Regions from separate parts of the Paraburkholderia aspalathi genome, predicted to be linked through region 4. Evidence: predicted binding sites of a transcription regulator. Region 4 holds the regulator's gene; each other region holds the start of a gene.

Region 1 (4,990 bases), on a different contig from region 4:
GGGAAAGATGCAGAAAGTTCCCATTCCTAATTTTTGGTCGTGTTTACCCAACACTATTTTCAATCACGTTTTACCGCCAGTTATTCTGCGCTCCGCAGGCTCATCAACACAAACTTAAGGACGCAGATGAAGAAGACCACACTGGCAACTCTTTCGCTGGTAATGCTTGGCGCAACCGGCGTAGCTCACGCACAAAACAGCGTCACGCTGTACGGCATCATTGATACCGGCCTGACCTACGTTTCGAACGACGGCGGCAGCAAGTCGATCAGCATGTCGTCGGGTAACGAGTCGGGTAGCCGCTGGGGCCTGAAAGGCTCAGAAGACCTCGGTGGTGGCCTGAAAACAATCTTCCAGGTGGAGAACGGCTTTAATTCGACGAACGGCAAGCTCGGCCAGGGTAGCCGCATGTTCGGTCGCCAGGCGTTCGTTGGCCTGAGCAGCGACAAGTGGGGTACGCTCACGGCCGGACGTCAATACGATCCGCTGGTTGATCTGGTGCAGCCGGTGCAGGGCGATGGCTTCCTCGGTGGCGTATTCATCTCGCCGGGCGACATCGACAACGCCGACAACAGCGCGCGGGTCAATAACTCGCTCAAGTACACGTCGCCGACCTGGTCCGGCTTCCAGTTCGAAACCATGTACTCGCTGGGTGGGGTGGCTGGTGCAACGGGCTCGGGTCAGAGCTACGCAGCCGCAGCGGCATACAGCAATGGTCCCGTCAACCTGGCCGCAGGTTACTATCACCTGAGCAACGGCAACGGCACGAACCGCGGTACGACGACGTGGGATTCGCTGTTCAACACATCGGTCAACGCGGCGTACTCCACTGCGGCGTCGATCAACAATGCCCGTATCGGCGGCAACTACGTGTTCGGCTCGGTGACCCTGGGCGGCTACTTCAGCCATGCCGAATACACTGCAGACGCCAGCTCGACATTCACGCAGACGGAAAAGTACAACACGGGTTCGGTGTACGCCGTGTGGCAGGTATCGGCACCGCTGCAGACCGAGATTGGCTACGTGTACATGAAGTCGAGCGGCAATTCGTCGGCAAAGTACAACCAGTTCGCTGTTGCAGCGGACTACTCGCTTAGCAAGCGTACGGATGTCTACGCATTTGCTGGCTACACGACCGCATCGGGAACGCAAGACTCGTCGGGCACGGCCGCTGTTGCTGTTATCGGCTCGGCAACCGGCGACTCGGGTTCCAACAAGCAGGCTACTGTAACTGTTGGCATTCGCCACAAGTTCTAATCGATAGATGCACTAAAGAAAGCCCGCGTGATGCGGGCTTTTTTTGTTTGCTCGACGGAACTCTCGACAAAGTTAAAGCGGCGCATTAGTCCTGAGCGGCCGCATGGGTAGCGTCGGCCTGTACCAATGCGCGCACGAGCAGGTACACGGCTGGCAAGTTGTCGTCGTCACGTCGCCAGTCGACGGGTTCGTCGAGATCCATTCCGGACAAACGACTGTCCTCAAACCGGATAAACGTAGAGCGCACTGCCTCGCTGTGCCGCGCCTGGAAGCCCCGATTCTCAAAGACCTGTTCGTCGATTGTCAGCAACGTGCGCCAGGTCGGCAATTGCGCGCTGCTTGAGTAACGGCGACGGCCACTGTCGAGGTGACGACCTGCGACCGTGGCAATGATCTGCTGGAGGTCGAGCGACGCACTGCGAAGTGCGCGTTCGAGAGCGACAGGATTGATGTCTTGGACATCCATATCAAGAGCGGAGTCGTTATTCATACTGTTATTTTCCTGAGGACTCGCTGCAATTCGCAGCATCAAATTTGATGCTTCAACAACGCCTGGTTTCGCTGTGCCAACAACTGGCGGATCTGGGCAAGATAGTTATCGCCGACCGTACAGTCTTCAACGGGCCGGATATGTTGATGAGGCGTTGGTGGACGTACGCCGAGGTAGCGGCACACCGCTGACAGATAGGGTTTGCCGTTGCTTCCCAGATGTCGCGCGGCGGCAGCCACGCGTACGTCTCCGACATGCTTGCGCAACCACGCAAGCGTTTCGCGATCACCGTCGTTCAAGATGCGGATGAGCTGGTTCATGACCGATCCTGTATGTAAACACAGTACTGTAAATCTATACAGTATTTGATCGGGATGCAAGTCAATTTGCAGGTCTACTCCATTAGCCGAACGGCCATCGTGTCCGAGTTGGAGCGAGATATTTCGATTGCCGGCGGGTCAAGGGATTTCCCTGGTCCAGGGATTACGCACATATTTCGCGTACGTAGCTGAGGAATAGCCGTCCGGAAGCGCGCAGCGCGCAACCTGATGGCGGCGAGTGCGCACGGATAACCTGCTGTATTTAAAGGTGATCCTTCAGGCATCTTCAGTTTTCGCTGCGGTGCAAGGTTCAGGCGTGAGCGAATGTCGACATCGTCAACTGTCAAAGCGACATCCCTTCTTGAATTTGTCACCACCCGTCCATATAATTAGCACTCGCTGCACGAGAGTGCTAACAACATCGCCGGTTGGCTCAGCCAGCCGGGTTTTCTCAGCGTTCTTCAGTCTCAATCAAGAGAGGAGTATGTATGAACCTTCGTCCTTTGCATGATCGCGTGATCGTCAAACGTCTGGATCAAGAAACCAAGACCGCGTCGGGCATCGTGATCCCCGAAGCCGCAGCAGAAAAGCCGGATCAAGGCGAAATTCTGGCAGTCGGCCCGGGCAAGCGTGACGACAAAGGCGCACAAATCGCCCTCGACGTGAAAGTTGGTGACCGCGTCCTGTTCGGCAAGTATGCGGGCCAGACCGTCAAGGTCGACGGCAACGAACTGCTCGTGATGCGCGAAGAAGACATCATGGCCGTGGTGCAGAAGTAAGCGCCAGTCGCTACTTTTCCCGGTCATATCCCAAAGAATTCAAGGAGTTAGAAGATGGCAGCTAAAGACGTCGTATTCGGTGATTCCGCCCGTGCCAAGATGGTTGAAGGCGTGAACATCCTCGCGAACGCTGTGAAGGTCACGCTGGGCCCGAAGGGTCGCAACGTTGTCCTGGAACGCAGCTTCGGCGGCCCGACGGTCACGAAGGATGGTGTTTCGGTCGCGAAAGAGATCGAACTGAAAGACAAGCTCCAGAACATGGGCGCACAAATGGTCAAGGAAGTTGCTTCCAAGACCAGCGACAACGCAGGTGACGGCACCACGACCGCAACGGTTCTGGCTCAGTCGATCGTCCGCGAAGGCATGAAGTACGTTGCATCGGGCATGAACCCGATGGACCTGAAGCGCGGTATCGACAAGGCTGTGTTCGCAGCGATCGAAGAACTGCGCAAGATCAGCAAGCCGTGCACGACCAACAAGGAAATCGCTCAAGTCGGTTCGATCTCGGCAAACAGCGACTCGTCGATCGGCGACCGTATCGCTGAAGCGATGGACAAGGTTGGCAAGGAAGGCGTCATCACCGTTGAAGACGGCAAGTCGTTGCAAGACGAACTGGACGTTGTCGAAGGTATGCAATTCGACCGCGGCTACCTGTCGCCGTACTTCATCAACAACCCGGACAAGCAAGTTGCAGTGCTCGAAAACCCGTTCGTGCTGCTGCACGACAAGAAGGTTTCGAACATTCGTGACCTCCTCCCGGTCCTCGAGCAAGTCGCTAAGGCTGGCCGTCCGCTGCTGATCATCGCAGAAGACGTCGAAGGCGAAGCGCTGGCTACGCTGGTTGTGAACAACATCCGCGGCATCCTGAAGACTGTTGCTGTCAAGGCTCCGGGCTTCGGCGATCGTCGTAAGGCCATGCTGGAAGACATCGCGATCCTGACCGGCGGTCAAGTCATCGCTGAAGAAACCGGCCTGACGCTCGAAAAGGCAACGCTGGCTGAACTGGGTCAAGCGAAGCGCATCGAAGTGGGCAAGGAAAACACGACGATCATCGACGGCGCTGGCGAAGCTGCAACCATCGAAGCACGTGTGAAGCAAGTTCGCACGCAAATCGAAGAAGCTACGTCGGACTACGACCGTGAAAAGCTGCAAGAACGCGTGGCCAAGCTGGCCGGCGGTGTTGCAGTGATCAAGGTCGGTGCTGCGACCGAAGTCGAAATGAAGGAAAAGAAGGCACGTGTCGAAGACGCACTGCACGCAACGCGCGCAGCTGTGGAAGAAGGCATCGTTGCTGGCGGCGGCGTCGCACTGATCCGTGCACGTACGGCAATCGCTGGCCTGAAGGGCGCTAACGCCGATCAGGACGCAGGTATCAAGATCGTGCTGCGCGCGATGGAAGAGCCGCTGCGCCAGATCGTCACGAACGGTGGCGAAGAAGCCAGCGTCGTGGTGGCAGCTGTTGCTGCTGGTACGGGCAACTACGGCTACAACGCTGCAACCGGCGAGTACGTCGACCTGGTTGACGCAGGTGTCGTGGACCCGACGAAGGTGACGCGCACGGCGCTGCAAAACGCAGCTTCGGTCGCTGGCCTGCTGTTGACCACCGACGCAGCTGTTTGCGAACTGCCGAAGGAAGATGCTCCGATGGGCGGCGGTATGCCCGGCGGCATGGGCGGCATGGGCATGGACATGTAATTTCCGATTGAGCCTCACTTGGGCCTCGTTTGAGGCTCAGTTGGAAACACATGGGGAGGTGCGTCGCGAGGCGTACTTCCCAAAACAAAAAACCCGCAGAAATGCGGGTTTTTTGTTTTGGGGCTGACGATAAGCCGGTTCGATATGACTAGCGCTCCATGCAATCGGTGTTCATCAGGCAGTTGTCGCGCAAGTAGCTGAATATATGCGCTACGCTCTCGGCCGGCGTCAACATGGCCGTATCTATCTTCAACTCAGGATCAGCCGGGACTTCATAGGGTGCCGATACGCCGGTAAACGACGCAATCTCGCCGGCGCGGGCTTTGGCATAGAGACCTTTCGGGTCACGACGGGCGCAAGCGTCGACCGAGGCGGAAAGATAAGTCTCGATGAAATTGCCGGGCCCAACGATTTCGCGCGCCATCGCTCTGTCTTCACACATGGGTGAG
Region 2 (4,990 bases), on a different contig from region 4:
TGACCCGCCAGGGCCACCCGGTCAGCCATCAGAGCGTGAGTGCGTTGTTGCAAGAAGCTGGCTACAGCCTGCAGGCCAATCGCAAGACACGCGAGGGTGCCTCGCATCCGGATCGCAATGCGCAGTTCGAGCACATCGCCAAGCGTGCCCGGCAATTTCAGCGACGCGGCCAGCCCGTGATCTCGGTGGATACCAAGAAGAAGGAACTGGTCGGAGACTTCAAGAATGCCGGGCAAGAGTGGCATCCCAAGGGGCAAGCGCCCCAGGTGCGTGTGCACGACTTCCAGGACAAGGAGCTGGGCAAGGCCATTCCCTATGGCGTCTACGACCTGAGCGCCAACGCCGGATGGGTCAGCGTCGGTGTCGACCACGACACGCCGGAGTTTGCGGTCGAATCGATCTGCTGTTGGTGGCGACGCATGGGGCGCAAAACCTATCCCGGCGCAACCGAGTTGCTGATCACCGCCGATGGAGGCGGCAGCAACAGTTCGCGCGCACGGCTGTGGAAGGTGGCGCTGCAGCGCATGGCCGATGCCACAGGGCTGAAGATATCGGTGTGCCACTTCCCGCCGGGTACCAGCAAGTGGAACAAGATCGAACACCGGCTGTTCTGCCATATCACCGAGAACTGGCGCGGCCGCCCTCTCGTGAGCCACGAGGTGATCGTCAACCTGATCGCCGGCACAACCACCACGAAGGGGTTGCGCGTGAAGGCCGCGTTGGACAAAAGACCCTATCCGACAGGCGTACAGGTTGACGACTCGACGATGGCGTCGCTGCATTTGAAGACCGACAAGTTCCACGGCGACTGGAACTACACGCTGTCTCCTGCTGCGTCGGTTCCATCTGCAAAATCATCCATCAAGTCGCGCGCAAAGCTGTAAAAGTTATTTTTTGACAGTTCCTTACGCTGTCGTGCCCGTCGACGCGACGGACCATCTTCCTGCCGAAAAGGCGTGGCAAATCATTGCCGCGGCCGACTACGCCAATTTTACGCGCACCGACGATGAAACCGAGCTGCACCGGCGTATGCAGTAAGCGGTCTGGAGAGATAGGACCATGAAAGATTTTCCAGCTCCCAAGCATCCGCTGATGACGCTGCTCGACAGGCAAATGGTTGAGGCCTGTGACGTGACTGCCATGGCCGAATTTCTCCTGCCAATGACTGAGACCCCGGAGTCGATCCGCGAATACGCGGGCAGGATCGGGTTCGCATTTGAAGGCTATGACGACGACTCCCGGGAGTTGTACGTCATTCCCGAAGTGCGCCGCTTTGTACGCACACTCACGCGAGTCTTTCCGTACTGGTTCCACTTCTGCAACAAGGTCGACGAGTCGCTATTCGTCGTGATGGCCTGCCTGTTGCCGATCGCCAGTTCCTCGAAGAGTGCCGGCGAAGTAACGTCGCACTTTGAGGCCGGCAATCTCTCCTCCGTGATTCACAAATTGTTCACGGCCGTCAACGGCCTGTACGCGCACCACGGCTTGACGAATGAAGAAAACGACCTGATGACAAGTCAGGTCAGCAGCTACATGAATACCTACATGAACGGGTGATTTGCGTCGCGTGGTTCGCGAGCGGCGGCCGCCGCCGTTTCGCGGGTGAAGGTCGACGCCCAGCCGCTCGATCGCGCAAGACGCATCAGGCGTGCGCGTTGGCCAACTGCGTCACTGTACGCGGCGCCCCGCGCATGGCCCGCCCATGCGGGCTGACGAGAACCGGCGACGGACGCAACTCGACTGAAACGCTGCCGTTCATTGACGGGCCTTTTCGTTTGACAACCTCCACGCTGACACCGCCCTCGCACGGCCGAACGGTTAGACGCAACTCGGCGGGTGACGAATCGAGCGCTCTGGCCAATGGCCTCACCACAAAGAAAAGCATCTCGCTGGACCTGGCTGCAAGCTGAAGACGTCTGAGCGACTCCTGACGCAGGTGTTCCTGCCAGAACACGAGCGCGCCACAGGTGCCAGCCTTCAGAATCTGCTCTGCTGCCCACAGTGCATCGGCGGTGAGCTTCGGACGTACCAGAAGCATTTTGTCGACCGGCAACCCGATGTACTGCAGCGCGGTCGCGTTGAGGACGCGCGGCGGCTGCAGGACTGCGACCGAACGCTTACTGACGGTGGCCAGCGCTGGCGCAAGTAGCCTTATTTCCCCCGAACCGGCCTGCTGAACACACAGCTCAACGAGCGCGCCTTGAGGCCAACCACCGCCCGGCAGTTCCGCCGACAGCGTTGAATAGCCAGTATCGACTGTACGCCCGCTGGCTCGGCCAAGCTGCGAAGCCCGCCACAAGGACGGGTGTATCTCATCGAGGGAAGCTGGAAGCGCACCCATAAGTCACCCTGTATATATATACAGTATTATGCGCTTTTCGGTGGACAGGGCAACCCCGCCCTTGGAAGGGCCAAAAACCGTATTCCGCGTGTCAGGGCGCGCGTGCACCGGCATTGCGGGCGCTCGACGTAATTCTCCAGATCGTTGAGAATAGATGTGCACCAGCGGACAAAATGCGCGGACAACCACAGGAAACGCCAGCCCACACAACACCACGTGAGATCTGTCACCATGGCGAAGAAAAAGAAGAGCGCGAGAGAAAAGGCGAATGTAGGCATCTTGAGTTGGCGTGCTTCGGGCGAGCCTCATGCGACGAAAAGTTTAACAAAACCATTCCGCAAGCCCTCAACTGAGCAAGAGAGCAGGCAACCGGTCGAGACGCAGGCACCACTCGTCGAGTCGATTTTTCGATGTGACCTAAGACCCTCCCCCGCTCAGAAGACGGTCCTGGACTCCCTGTTTTCTGGTCCGCTCCTTCTCAAGGCGCTGCTTTCGAAAGCAGCCCAGAAGCCGCAAACGTCTCAAGAGGCCTCGATGTTCCTGTTGGAGCATCACGAGGAACTTCAGCCTTACCTTTTTTCGGGCAACCGCAGCGAGTCGGTCGACTTGCTAAAGAAGCTGATTATTCAGTGGGCTGCCCGCGTTCCTTCGCTGATCGAGCTTCAATTTTCCGGTGACTGCTCCGTCTCAGCGTCCAATCAGGTATTTCTGCCGATCCCCCGACTCGGGACGGTGGCAATTCAGAATGAAAGTAGGATGATCGACGCACGGCATCGCTCACACTACAAACCCGCCTTCGCCCTCGTCCATTCGACACTCGGCTACCTCATAGAGATCGTTTTCGTTCGTCGGGATAGCCGGCCACCCCCCACGGCAAGCGTTTTTGAACCTCAGAAGCTGGCTCAAAAGGCAGCGCCACGCGCACAGCTGGCCAGCGAGCGGGTCGGATTCGACAATTTCCTCATGCTTTTCGACAACGCGGTGAACCAGAGCTTGATGAACGAGCTGCGGATCTCGCGGCGGTTCGCGACACCGGATTTCGCAGCCCTTGAGGGGAAAGAGGTACCGGGCGGTCTCCCGTCGCTAGGGAAACGGCGATAGCAGCTGTGTCAGTCTTGGTGTAATCCGATACTCCCCGGAACCGTCACCTGCCTTGCGAGGCAACATGAATTACAACGACCGTCAGCACTTCTTCAAGTACACGACTGCCGAGACAGCCAAGTTGATCGTTAGCTCACGCAAGCTGCGTTGGAGTTCACCGTTACTCTTCAACGATCCCTTCGATCACCAAACTGGATTCGATTTTCCGTTTACCGGCAAGGAGTTCTCCGAGGCATTCCTGGAAGCCAGTCTGCGGGCTATTTTTGGGGATGCACCATTTAATCCGCCGCATCAAACCAAGTACGGCGACATATTGCGCATCGCACGAGCGAATAGGGATCGGTGGCCGCGTGCCAAGTTTGAGACAGATTTACAGGCGGCGACAGCAGAGATGGCAAGCATTTTCCCCGGCTTATCGGAAGAGCTAAATGCGAATCTCGCCGAGCAATTGACGCGGTCCAGGGTACTCTGCTTGACCGAGCGAGGCGACAATCTGGTCATGTGGTCGCACTACGCGAATTCCCATCGTGGTGTCGCGTTCAAGTTCAGGCGTCTTGAGCACGCCGATCATCGGTTTCTGGTGGCGCAACCTGTTCAGTACAGCGACGAGTCTGTCGGCTTTCTTGGCTTACAGGAATATATAGAAATGCTTTTGGGACTGGCGAAACATGACCTCCTTCCCCGCGTCTGGGACTTGGCTTTCCGCAAACATGCTGACTGGGGGTATGAGCATGAATGGCGTGTTCACGTCGCCCTGTTAGCAGGTGATGAGACCGGCTTCGGATATTCCGATGATGAGGAACCTACCGAGCTATTCGAAGCAATTTACTTGGGATGTCGTATGGAGCAACCGAGCGCCGGCGAGCTTGTTCAGTTGATCCGAGAAAAGCTGCCACAAACAAAGATCTTCCAAGCGAAGAAGCGAACTGCAGGGATCGGTTTAGACTTTGTGTCCGTGGAGCCATGAAACGATTGAGGAGCGACTGTAGTGCACTCTGAGCTGAAATAGCTGGACCGGCCGGATTTGTGACTCAAATTCATTAGATTCGCTCGATCGCCCTCGCGGCCTCGACGCGGGGTCCAGCCTAGCTCTTCTGACGGAGGGCAAGCGTAGGAGCATGGTCTCGGAGGGATTCCTGACACGCCCCCAAAAAGCTTGGTCTACCAAACCGATCCGCCGTCCAATGCAATGCGGCGCTTTCTCGTCTTTCATCCCTAGCTTTGTGGGTCATACGCGACCGGCCTACGCCGCATAATCCACGCTGTCGGGCGAGTCTCAGCAATTCGACATTCGCGATTTTCCCTGCTGCCCAATCAATTCCGTGCTTTCAGGTCTAGCTAACTGCGCGCTAGTCCAACGAATTCCGTCCCCCGACAGTTATGTGGTGCGCGACAATTAGGAAGTCCGCTTTTGCGACAACTATGATGGCCGGTGGTGAGGAGTCGAAGGCGGCGTAGCCGCCGTAGACGACGAGCCATCGGCAGCGTCGATTCGGCGGGGACTTAGGATGATTGGCTGCAGCTAAATAGCGGTCAGTCAATGCCTGG
Region 3 (4,990 bases), on a different contig from region 4:
AGGAAGTGCTGAAGATGGCGGGGCGCCTGCTTGCGAGTCCGACGCTGTATCGGGCGACAGTGTCGTCGATGGGCGGCGCGCTGCGGCGTTTGCCGAATTTCGTGCTGTATAACCCGCTCAACATCTGGGGCCGGCAGCGTGAGTTGCCGGAGGCGCCGAAGCTGACCTTCCACGCCTGGTACAAGAAGAATCGTGGAGGTGGCGATGGCAACGCGTGAGGCTTTTCTGGCGAAGGTGCGTGACGCGCAGCCGCCGGCGCGTCCACGGCCCGATGCGCCGCTGTTCGCTTCGGCGGGCGGGGACTTGCGGGCGCGCTTCACGGCAGCATTGCAGGCGATGGGCGGCACGTGCGTCGAAGCGCGGGCTGCGGGTGACGTGCTTGCGCTGATCCGTGAGCGGTTCGGCGATGCGGCGTCGGTGGCGTCGGCGACGCCCGAAGTGCCCGGCACGCGCGCGATCACGGCCGAAACCGAACCGGCGTCGTTGCAGGATATCGAGGTGGGCGTGGTGCGGGGTCGCTTCGGCGTGGCTGAAACCGGCTCGGTGTGGTTCAGCGAGCGCGAGTATGTGGTCAACTCGCTGGGGTACATCGTGCAGCATCTGGTGGTGCTGCTCGATCCGGCGCAACTGCTCGACGGTTTGCAGGACGTGTACCGTCGCGACGACTTCCGCGATGCGCGCTATGCGGCGCTGGTCACCGGCCCTTCGGCCACCGCGGATATCGAAGGCGTACTGATTCGCGGTGCGCAGGGGGTGCGATCGTTGACAGTGGTGTGGGTGGCGGCCCCGCAGGCACAGCGAGGAATCTAGCGCGTGAGCGGGCTCCCGCTCACGCCGCTTTGGCTTTGGCCGATCGCAGCAGAACTTCGGCGGCAGCCCAAGCCTGCGAAGCCGGCCCGGGATCATTTGCCGCGCGTGCGTTGACGGTTGCCCCGTCGAGCAACATCATGAAGACATCCCCAAGGCGTTTTGCCTCAGACGCCGGCATGAGACCCTGCAGCAGTTCCGCTATCCAGGTGGTCATCTTTGTCCGATATTGGATGGCCACGCCCGAGATCTTGGGGTACTCGGTGCCAAACTCCGCCAGTGCGCGTTCAAACAGGCAACCCGCGAATTCTGGCGTCGCGAACCAGTCGCCATACCAGTCGAAAATTGCCTTGACCCGTTCTTCCGGGACCTCAAGGGTCTGCAAACGGGCCTCGATACTGCCGACGATCAGCGCATAGCGTTGCAGCAGCACCTCGCGGATCAATTCGTCCTTGCCTGAAAAGTGGCGGTATAGCGTCATTCGCGCAACGCCGGAGTCGTCGATGATCCAGTCCACGCCGACGGCCTGGAAACCGTGCATCGAAAACAGTTGGGTGGCTTTATCGACGACAAGTTGTCGTTTGCTTGCACGCATGCAGATCACGCTCTCACTAGGGCTTGTTTCAAAAAATCTTAACACCAGACGTAACTCAGCTTCGTTGCCGTCTTTGTAGAACGATCTATATCATATGCGTGACATTCTGCCCACATATAGGAAAACGCGCTTTCGGGATTGGGCGGGGCCGGCCCAGGCGATTTCGGGCGACGACGACCAGTGAGCGGATTCTCCATGCGCATACGAAGCGGGTATCGACGCGTACTTATATTTTGATATCATCACTGTATAAACATACAGGTTTCGTAAACGCTCCGTGGCGACAGATGCTCCGTCGGACCCCCGTTCTGGTGTCCCTTATTACCTGCTGAACTTCGAGCGTGCGCTGGCGTGGCTCGCCGAGCGTTACGACGATCTGCTGGACGCGCGCGAACACGGTTTCCTGCGCGATTTCGCCGCTTTGCCGCAGCCGTCGCGCGCGTTGCTGGTTCGCATGCTGATGCGCAAGGGCACGCTGTTCCGCGCCAGCCGCCTGTCTTATGACGAGATCGGTTGCCCTTTGCAGGCGGCGGCGCCCCTGGCCGCGCTCGGTTGGGTCGACACGGAACCCGTTCTGACGCTCGACGATCTGTTCGCGCTCACCACGCGCCCCGAATTGCTGCTGATCTTGGCGGACGCCATCGCGTTGATTCCCGGCGCGAGAGGCTTGCGCAAACCCGATCTGCTGGAAACGCTGCGGCCGTTTTACGAAAGCGAAGGAGCGGGTGAGGGCGAATGCGACGAACGAGGCGCCACCGCGCATCCGTTGTCCGCGTGGCACGCCCAGACCACCGACCGCGTCTTCCACGTCGCCATCGCGCCCCTTTGCGAGCGTCTGCGCCTCATGTTCTTCGGCAATCTGCAGCAGGACTGGTCGGAGTTCGTGCTTGCCGATCTCGGCGTGTTCCAGTACGAGAAGGTCGCGTTCGCGCCGTCGTCGCGCGCATTCCAGCAACGCGCGGACGTCGACGTCTACCTCGCGTTGCATGCATGCCGCGAAGCGCTCGAATGGCTCCCCACGGGTGACGCGGAGTCAGAGGCAATCGACGAGCTCGTCGCCGCAATTGCAGCGATCGAAACCTCGAACCCCTGGCTCGAAACGCGTCGCGCGAAACTGCTGTTTCGTATCGGCCAGCATTGTGAGCGTCAACAGAACTGGCGCGCCGCGCTCGCTGTCTATGAGCGCTGCGCGTGGCCCGGCGCGCGCCATCGGCGCTTGCGAGTGCTGGAACGCAGTGAGCGATTTGACGAAGCCTTCGCCCTCGCTTTGCAAGCCGCTGCGAAACCTGAAAGCGAAGAGGAAGCGCAGCGCATCGAGCGCATGTTGCCGCGTTTGCAGCGCAAGCGCGGCGAGCGTGTGGCGCGTGTGGCTGCAGCTCGCCCGGTTGAGCGCAGCACACTGGTTCTGCCGAGGCCAGACGCGCCACAACCGGTCGAATACGTCGCCCGCGATCATTTGACTTGCGACGCGGCGCCGGTTCATTACGTCGAAAACGCGCTGATCAACTCGCTGTTCGGCTTGCTGTGCTGGGAGCCGGTGTTCGCGGCGCTGCCCGGCGCGTTTTTTCACCCGTTCCAGCGCGGACCGGCCGATCTGCATGCGCCGGATTTTCACGTTCGCCGCGCGGAACAATTCGCCGCCTGTCTCGCTCAACTCGACAGCCACGCCTATCGCGAGACGATTCTGCGGCATCTGCAAAGCAAGGCGGGTCTGCAATCGCCGTTCGTATTCTGGGGCTTGCTGACACCGGAACTGGTCGAGTTGGCACTCGACTGCCTGCCTGCCGCGCATCTGAAGCTATGGTTCGAGCGTTTGCTGCGCGACATCCGCGGCAACCGTTCGGGCCTGCCGGACCTGATCCGGTTCTGGCCGGCCGAGCGCCGTTATGAGTTGATCGAAGTGAAAGGTCCCGGCGACCGCTTGCAGGACAACCAGATCCGCTGGCTCGCGTACTGCGCACAGCACGGCATGCCGGTGCGCGTGCTCGACGTGCGATGGGCGGATGAAGAGATCGTCGCGTCGGAAGTCGTGACGGAGATCACGCCGTGACCTACGTGGTCGCCGTCCGGGCGATGTGCGAATTCACTGCGCGGCGCGGCGATCTGGATCTGCGCTTCACGCCCGCGCCCACCTCGCTGGAAGGCATGGCCGGCCATGTGACAGTCGCTGGGCGGCGCGCGAGCGGCTATGAAGCGGAGGTCACGCTGACCGGCACGCATCGCGGTTTGACGGTGCGTGGCCGCGCCGACGGCTACGACCCGGTGTCGAACCGGCTGGAAGAGATCAAGACCCATCGTGGCGCGCTCGAACGGATGCCCGCCAATCACCGCACGCTGCATTGGGCGCAGGCGCTGGTGTACGGGCACCTGTTGTGCCAGACCCGTTCGCTCGCTGAATTGACGGTCGCACTGGTGTATTTCGATGTTGGCAGTCAGAAGGAAACCTTGCTGACCGAAACGCACACCGCGCGTGAGCTGGAGATTTTCTTCGTCGAGCAGTGCGAGCGCTTTCTCGATTGGGCCGTGCAGGAAGAGGCGCACCGCGCCGCGCGCAATGCCGCGCTCAGTGCGTTGCAGTTTCCGCATGGCCAGTTCCGCAGTGGTCAGCGCGAGCTGGCGGTGTCGGTGTACCGCGCGGCGCGTGACGGCAAACCCTTGATGGCGCAGGCGCCGACCGGCATCGGCAAGACGCTGGCGACGATTTTTCCGCTGCTCAAGGCGTGTGCGTCGGATCAGATCGACCGTGTGTTCTTCCTGACCGCGAAGACGCCGGGCCGCGCACTTGCCCTCGATGCGATCGAGACGCTCCATCGAAGCGCCGAGCCGACTTCCGCGCGCTTGCCGCTGAGAACCCTGGAACTGGTCGCGCGCGACAAGGCTTGCGAGCATCCCGACAAGGCCTGCAATGGCGAGTCCTGTCCGCTCGCCCGCGGTTTCTACGACCGGCTCGACGCGGCACGCAGCGCGGCGTTGGCCGGACCGCGGCTCGACCGGGCGTCGGTGCGCGAAGCGGCGCTCGGGCACGACGTCTGCCCGTACTATCTCGCGCAGGAACTGGCGCGCTGGTCCGACGTGGTGGTCGGCGATTACAACTACTACTACGACAGCAGCGCGATGCTGTACGCGCTCACGCAGATCAATCAATGGCGCGTCGGCGTGCTGGTCGACGAGGCGCACAACCTGCTCGAGCGGGCACGGCGCATGTACAGCGCGTCGCTCGACCAGGCGGCGTTCCGGCTCGCCCGTAAAACCGCGCCTGCGACGTTGAAGAAGCCGCTTGAACGGCTTCAGCGCGAGTGGAATGCCGTGAAGCGCGCCCAGACCGACACGTATCAGGTCTACGCTGATGTGCCAGGCAAACTGCTTTCGGCCGCACAGAATCTGATCGGCGCGGTGACGGATCAACTCGCCGAAGCCCCGCTTTCTATCGACGAAGCCTCGCTGCGATTTTTCTTCGACGCCATGCATTTCGTCGCGCTGGCGGAGCAATTCGGCGAGCATTCGATTTTCGACATCACCCACACCACGGATCGCAACGCGCCGCGCGACAAAAGCAGCAGCACGCTGTGTGTGCGCAACGTGATCCCG
Region 4 (4,990 bases):
AGGCGCCGGGCCTGCGCCGCCACGGCCCGTGCGGCGCTGCAGATACCACTGCAGCGTATTGATCAACAAGAGCATCAGGAACGACACCACCAGCATCACGACCGCAATCGCGGTGGCGCCGGCATAATCGTATTGTTCGAGTTTGGTAATGATCAGCAGCGAGGTGATTTCCGATTTCATCGGCACGTTACCGGCGATGAAAATCACCGAGCCGTATTCGCCGAGCGCCCGCGCGAACGCCAGCGCGAAACCCGTGAGCAAAGCCGGGAACACCGCGGGCAACACCACGCGCCGAAACGTCAGCCAACGCGACGCGCCGAGGCACGCAGCCGCCTCTTCCTGTTCACGCTCGAACTCTTCGAGCACCGGCTGCACGGTCCGCACCACGAACGGCAAACCGATAAACGTCAGCGCGATCAGCACGCCGGCCGGCGTGAAAGCGATCTTGATGCCGAGCGGTTCGAGAAACTGTCCGATCCAGCCGTTGCCCGCATACACCGCCGCGAGCGAAATACCGGCCACGGAAGTCGGCAAAGCGAACGGCAGATCGACCACCGCGTCGACGATACGCTTGAACGGGAACGTATAACGCACCAGCACCCACGCGACCAGAAAGCCGAACACCGCGTTGATCAGCGCGCCGCCAAGGGCCGAGAAAAACGTCAGGCGATACGACGCGAGCACGCGCGGCGAGCTGACCGCGCGCACGAACTGAGGCCAGTCGAGCGTCGCGGTCTTGAGAAAGGTCGCCGCAAGCGGAATCAGCACCACGAGGCTCAGATAAGCCACCGTGATGCCGAGTGTCAGGCCAAAACCGGGCAACGCGCTCGGTTTTCGGAAGGTCAACGTCGTCATGCTCAGTACTCTTTCAGGGTTGAGGCCGGCGGCTCTTTTTCCGGCCGACTGGCTGGCCAAAAAGCGCGCCTCGCGGGCGCGCTTTCTGGCGAAGTGTGACTACGCGTTCAACTGCGGCGTCTAACTGCGCATCTCGTCCGGTTGACTACCCGTTACTGCGGCGAGTAGATCGAATCGAACACACCGCCGTCGGCAAAGTGCGTCTTCTGCGCGTTCGCCCAGCCGCCGAACGAATCGTCCACCGTGTACAACTTCAGCTTCGGAAACTTCGACGTCAGCTCGGCCGGCACCTTGTTCGAACGCGGACGGTAGAAGTTCTTCGCGGCGATTTCCTGACCTTCCTCGCTGTACAGGAAGTTCAGATACGCTTCCGCCACCTTGCGTGTGCCGTGCTTGTCGACCACCTTGTCCACCACCGCAACCGGCGGCTCGGCCAGAATGCTCACCGACGGCACGACGATTTCAAACTTCTCCGGACCGAATTCCTTCAGCGAGAGGAACGCCTCGTTTTCCCACGCAATCAGCACGTCGCCGATACCGCGTTGCACGAAGCTGGTGGTCGCGCCACGCGCGCCCGAATCCAGCACGCCGGCATTCTTATAGAGCTTGCCGACGAATTCCTTCGCCTTCTGGTCGTTGCCGCCCGGCTGATGTTCAGCATAGGCCCACGCGGCCAGGTAGTTCCAACGCGCGCCTCCCGAGGTCTTCGGATTCGGCGTGACGATCGACACACCCGGTTTGATCAGATCATCCCAATCCTTGATGTGCTTCGGGTTGCCCTTGCGCACCAGAAACACGATCGTCGACGTGTACGGCGAGGCGTTGTCCGGCAAACGCTTTTGCCAGCCCTTGTCGAGCAGACCCTTGTTGGCCAGCGCGTCGATGTCATAGGCAAGCGCCAGGGTCACGACGTCCGCCTGCAAACCGTCCAGCACCGAGCGTGCTTGCGCACCCGAGCCGCCGTGCGACTGCTTGAAGGTGACCGTCTCGCCCGTTTTCGCCTTCCATTCCTTGCCGAATGCCTGGTTGACGTCCTGGTACAACTCACGTGTCGGGTCGTACGACACGTTCAGCAGCGTCGTGTCGGCTGCATGTGCCGGCGCCGTGACGCCAACCGCGGCGATCGTACCGACTGCGCCGAATGCGAGCGCCGCGATAAGTTTTCTGGTCTTGCCTGCCAGCCCCGTGCCCTGATGGTTCATGCCAACTTTCTCCGCGTTGTAGTCCGCTGAAACAGCGTGTGGTGTTGTTTTGCGTCGCGGTCACGTGCACATGAGCGCCAACTCGAAGGGCAGTCTATCGAAGAGCTTTCATCATTAAAAATAATGTTTCTTCATTCTTTAATACGCAAAAGTGGTAATGACGGCCGGATAAGGCGTTGCGGCACGAAAACGGGTGTTGGAGCGTCTATTTACGACGCTGGAACGCCACCCCAAGCCACGAACTTAAAGTAAAGCTTGAATTGCGCGGAATACTGTATAAAAATACAGGCACCTGTTCATACATACAGTGGCGCCATGACCAAACTCACCGCACGACAGCAGCAGGTTTTCGATCTGATCCGCCGGGCCATCGAACGCACCGGCTTTCCGCCCACCCGCGCGGAGATCGCCGCCGAGCTGGGTTTCAGCTCGGCCAATTCGGCAGAAGAGCATCTGCGCGCCCTCGCCCGCAAGGGCGTGATCGAACTGGCAGCCGGCGCATCGCGCGGCATTCGCCTGCTGGGCGGATCCGAAGATTCGCCGTACCAGTTCACGCTGCCGCACGCCAGCATCATGCAACTGTCGTTGCCGCTGATCGGCCGCGTTGCAGCGGGTAGCCCGATCCTCGCGCAGGAACATATCTCGCAGCACTACGCGTGCGACCCGGCGCTGTTCTCGAGCAAGCCGGACTACCTGCTGAAGGTGCGTGGGCTGTCCATGCGCGACGCAGGCATCTTCGACGGCGACCTGCTCGCGGTGCAGAAGAAAAGCGAAGCCAAAGACGGCCAGATCATCATCGCGCGGCTTGGCGACGACGTGACGGTCAAGCGCTTGAAGCGCCGCCCGAACGGTATCGAGCTGATTGCCGAGAACCCCGATTACGACAACATCTTCGTTGAAACCGGCAGCGCGGAATTTGCGCTCGAGGGCATCGCCGTCGGGCTGATCCGCCCGGGCGAGTTCTAACTGCCCACTTGTACGCCAAACCCAAAGCTGCCCCAACGTTGAATCGCCTGGAGAGACTCATGGAACGCCTTGCCCGCCTGCTGCCTTTTCGCCAGTTCGGTCGTTTGCGTCATCTGCGCAAGCTGGTGCCGTGTTCGCTGATCGAGGCGTCCCCGGCCAGTTCTCCATCGCTATCGCTGTTCGACGCGCCCGTCGGCGTACCGGGCTTGCCGTCCTCGTTGCCGGCTTTTGCTCGCGTGTCGTTGAATTCGGGGCTGAATACGGCTGAACCCGCGCGTCGTGCGCCGGTGCGCGTGTATCACGGACCGTCGCGGCTGATCATGGTCGGCACGGTAGACGCCGTGTGCCGCATGATCGATCGTTGCATCGCAGATGAAGCCAACGTGCACGGCGCGGTGTTCGAGTCATAAGCTGCATTGCGCGCGCACCGCATTCCATTGCGGCTGTACGACGCGCGACACCCGGCGTAAGGTCGTTCATCTAGCCGCGCCCTCTCGGATATCGCATCGCCTGGGATCGTTTTTGCGTGGCCGCGGTCCACGTTAGATCACACCTGATGGAGAGTCCCACTCGATGGCAGTTTCAACACGCACGAAACGCAGCGCCGCCCGGCCACTGATCGTCACCTTGATTGTGATTGTGGTGATTGCCGCGTTGGGGTTCTGTTACGCGTCGCCTTACATGGCGCTGAATACCCTCAAACGCGCGGCGGATGCGCGTGATGCACAAACCGTCAATGAATACGTCGATTTTCCCGCGTTGCGCGAGAGCCTGAAGCAGCAGGTCACCGGCCTGTTGACGCGCCGGCTCGACGGCCAAGGCAACGGCAATCCGCTCGCGGCGATTGGCGCGATGATCGGCGTGGCCTTGATCGGCCCGCTGGTCGACGCTTATGCAACACCCGACGGCGTCGCGGCATTGCTGAATGGGATGCCGCCGCGCGGCAACCCGGGTGAGCGCCCTCCTGTTCCGGCTGGCGCCGGAAATCCGCCGGCCGCACCGGCGGCGGCGCCCGAACCGGCGCCCCCTGCTGCGGGCAATAACGGAAACAGCGCCACGCCACCCCAACCGCCGCAAACCACGGCGGGCTACCGCGGCCTTAATGAGTTCGTCGTCAGCTATCAGCATGGTGCTGGTGACGCGCGTTACTCGGCGATCTTGCGGCGCGAAGGTTTGTTCACATGGAAGCTGGCTGCGGTCAATCTGAACGAGTGATCACCCAGCGGTCGCTATCGATTTGAGCGTATGAGCGAATCGCGGTTTGGCCGAAGCGATCGCCGCGAACGCGGCGACCGTTCGGTCACGTGGCTCACTAAGATCATTCAACTCATTCAGCCCGGTCCACGTGCTTTGCCCCGCCTTGTGTCAGGCCGCCGCTGCTTGCTGCTGCTCCTGCGCGGAAGAGCACGCCACCAGAATGCTGCAAGAGACCCGGTCGAGCAGCGGAGTATTGCCCGCGCCCATCCACCATCGTGACAGGCCGGTGCGGCAACGATGGCCGACCACCACGAGGTCGACATGCAATTCGTTAGCGAGATTGGCGATCTCGTCGATCGGATGGCCGAATGCAAAATGCCCTTGCGCGGTCACGCCGCGTTCGGTGAGCCAGTCCACCCCTTCCTGCAGGATGTCGCGTGCTGTTTTTTCGAAGCTGCCGCATGCCACATCGGTCAGCAGGCCCGCGCTTTGCGCAATGCTCGAGCGCATGTCGACCACTGATAGTAAGTGCGTTTCCGCTTTCAGATCCAACGCCAGGTCGGCGCCGCAACGTAACGCTTTGCGGCCTTCGCGCGAGCCGTCGTAGCACAGCAGGATTTTCTGGTAGCTCGCCATGATTTTTCTCCCATCCGCGAGGAACGCGGTCTGAATGAATCATGGTGCGCCGCAATTCAGGTTGCAAGGGATGGAAAACGCTAAGTGCGCCCTAAATAGGTGCGTGCTGGATTTGTGGCGGGTTTGGGTCACCC

Evidence for each region. The regulator LexA, encoded in region 4, represses DNA repair genes until DNA is damaged. The targets are predictions, from matches to a motif close to ACTGTATNNNNATACAGT.
Region 1: KHO30_RS28535 (CppA family protein) is a predicted target of LexA. The motif match lies at 2,093-2,110, and genes of this name have one in related genera.
Region 2: imuA (translesion DNA synthesis-associated protein ImuA) is a predicted target of LexA. The motif match lies at 2,349-2,366, and genes of this name have one in related genera.
Region 3: KHO30_RS10305 (VRR-NUC domain-containing protein) is a predicted target of LexA. The motif match lies at 1,647-1,664, and genes of this name have one in related genera.

Annotation. Positions count from the first base shown of each region.
Region 1 covers NZ_CAJNBA010000005.1:432,790-437,779, forward strand. The annotation lists gene KHO30_RS28525 (porin) at 127-1,257, shown strand; gene KHO30_RS28530 (DUF2471 domain-containing protein) at 1,343-1,747, opposite strand; gene KHO30_RS28535 (CppA family protein) at 1,786-2,067, opposite strand; gene groES (co-chaperone GroES) at 2,556-2,846, shown strand; gene groL (chaperonin GroEL) at 2,901-4,541, shown strand; gene cysC (adenylyl-sulfate kinase) at 4,690-4,990, opposite strand, start outside.
Region 2 covers NZ_CAJNBA010000011.1:16,334-21,323, forward strand. The annotation lists gene KHO30_RS35035 (ISAzo13 family transposase) at 1-884, shown strand, start outside; gene KHO30_RS35040 (hypothetical protein) at 1,060-1,557, shown strand; gene imuA (translesion DNA synthesis-associated protein ImuA) at 1,643-2,341, opposite strand; gene KHO30_RS35050 (hypothetical protein) at 2,573-3,442, shown strand; gene KHO30_RS35055 (DUF2971 domain-containing protein) at 3,507-4,409, shown strand; partial or broken gene istA (IS21 family transposase) at 4,983-4,990, shown strand, end outside.
Region 3 covers NZ_CAJNBA010000001.1:2,320,485-2,325,474, forward strand. The annotation lists gene KHO30_RS10290 (lactate utilization protein B) at 1-218, shown strand, start outside; gene KHO30_RS10295 (LutC/YkgG family protein) at 205-810, shown strand; gene KHO30_RS10300 (TetR/AcrR family transcriptional regulator) at 830-1,402, opposite strand; gene KHO30_RS10305 (VRR-NUC domain-containing protein) at 1,680-3,452, shown strand; gene KHO30_RS10310 (ATP-dependent DNA helicase) at 3,449-4,990, shown strand, end outside.
Region 4 covers NZ_CAJNBA010000002.1:1,442,022-1,447,011, forward strand. The annotation lists gene cysT (sulfate ABC transporter permease subunit CysT) at 1-855, opposite strand, end outside; gene KHO30_RS17225 (sulfate ABC transporter substrate-binding protein) at 1,008-2,057, opposite strand; gene lexA (transcriptional repressor LexA) at 2,373-3,023, shown strand; gene KHO30_RS17235 (hypothetical protein) at 3,083-3,433, shown strand; gene KHO30_RS17240 (DUF2939 domain-containing protein) at 3,597-4,238, shown strand; gene KHO30_RS17245 (universal stress protein) at 4,389-4,856, opposite strand.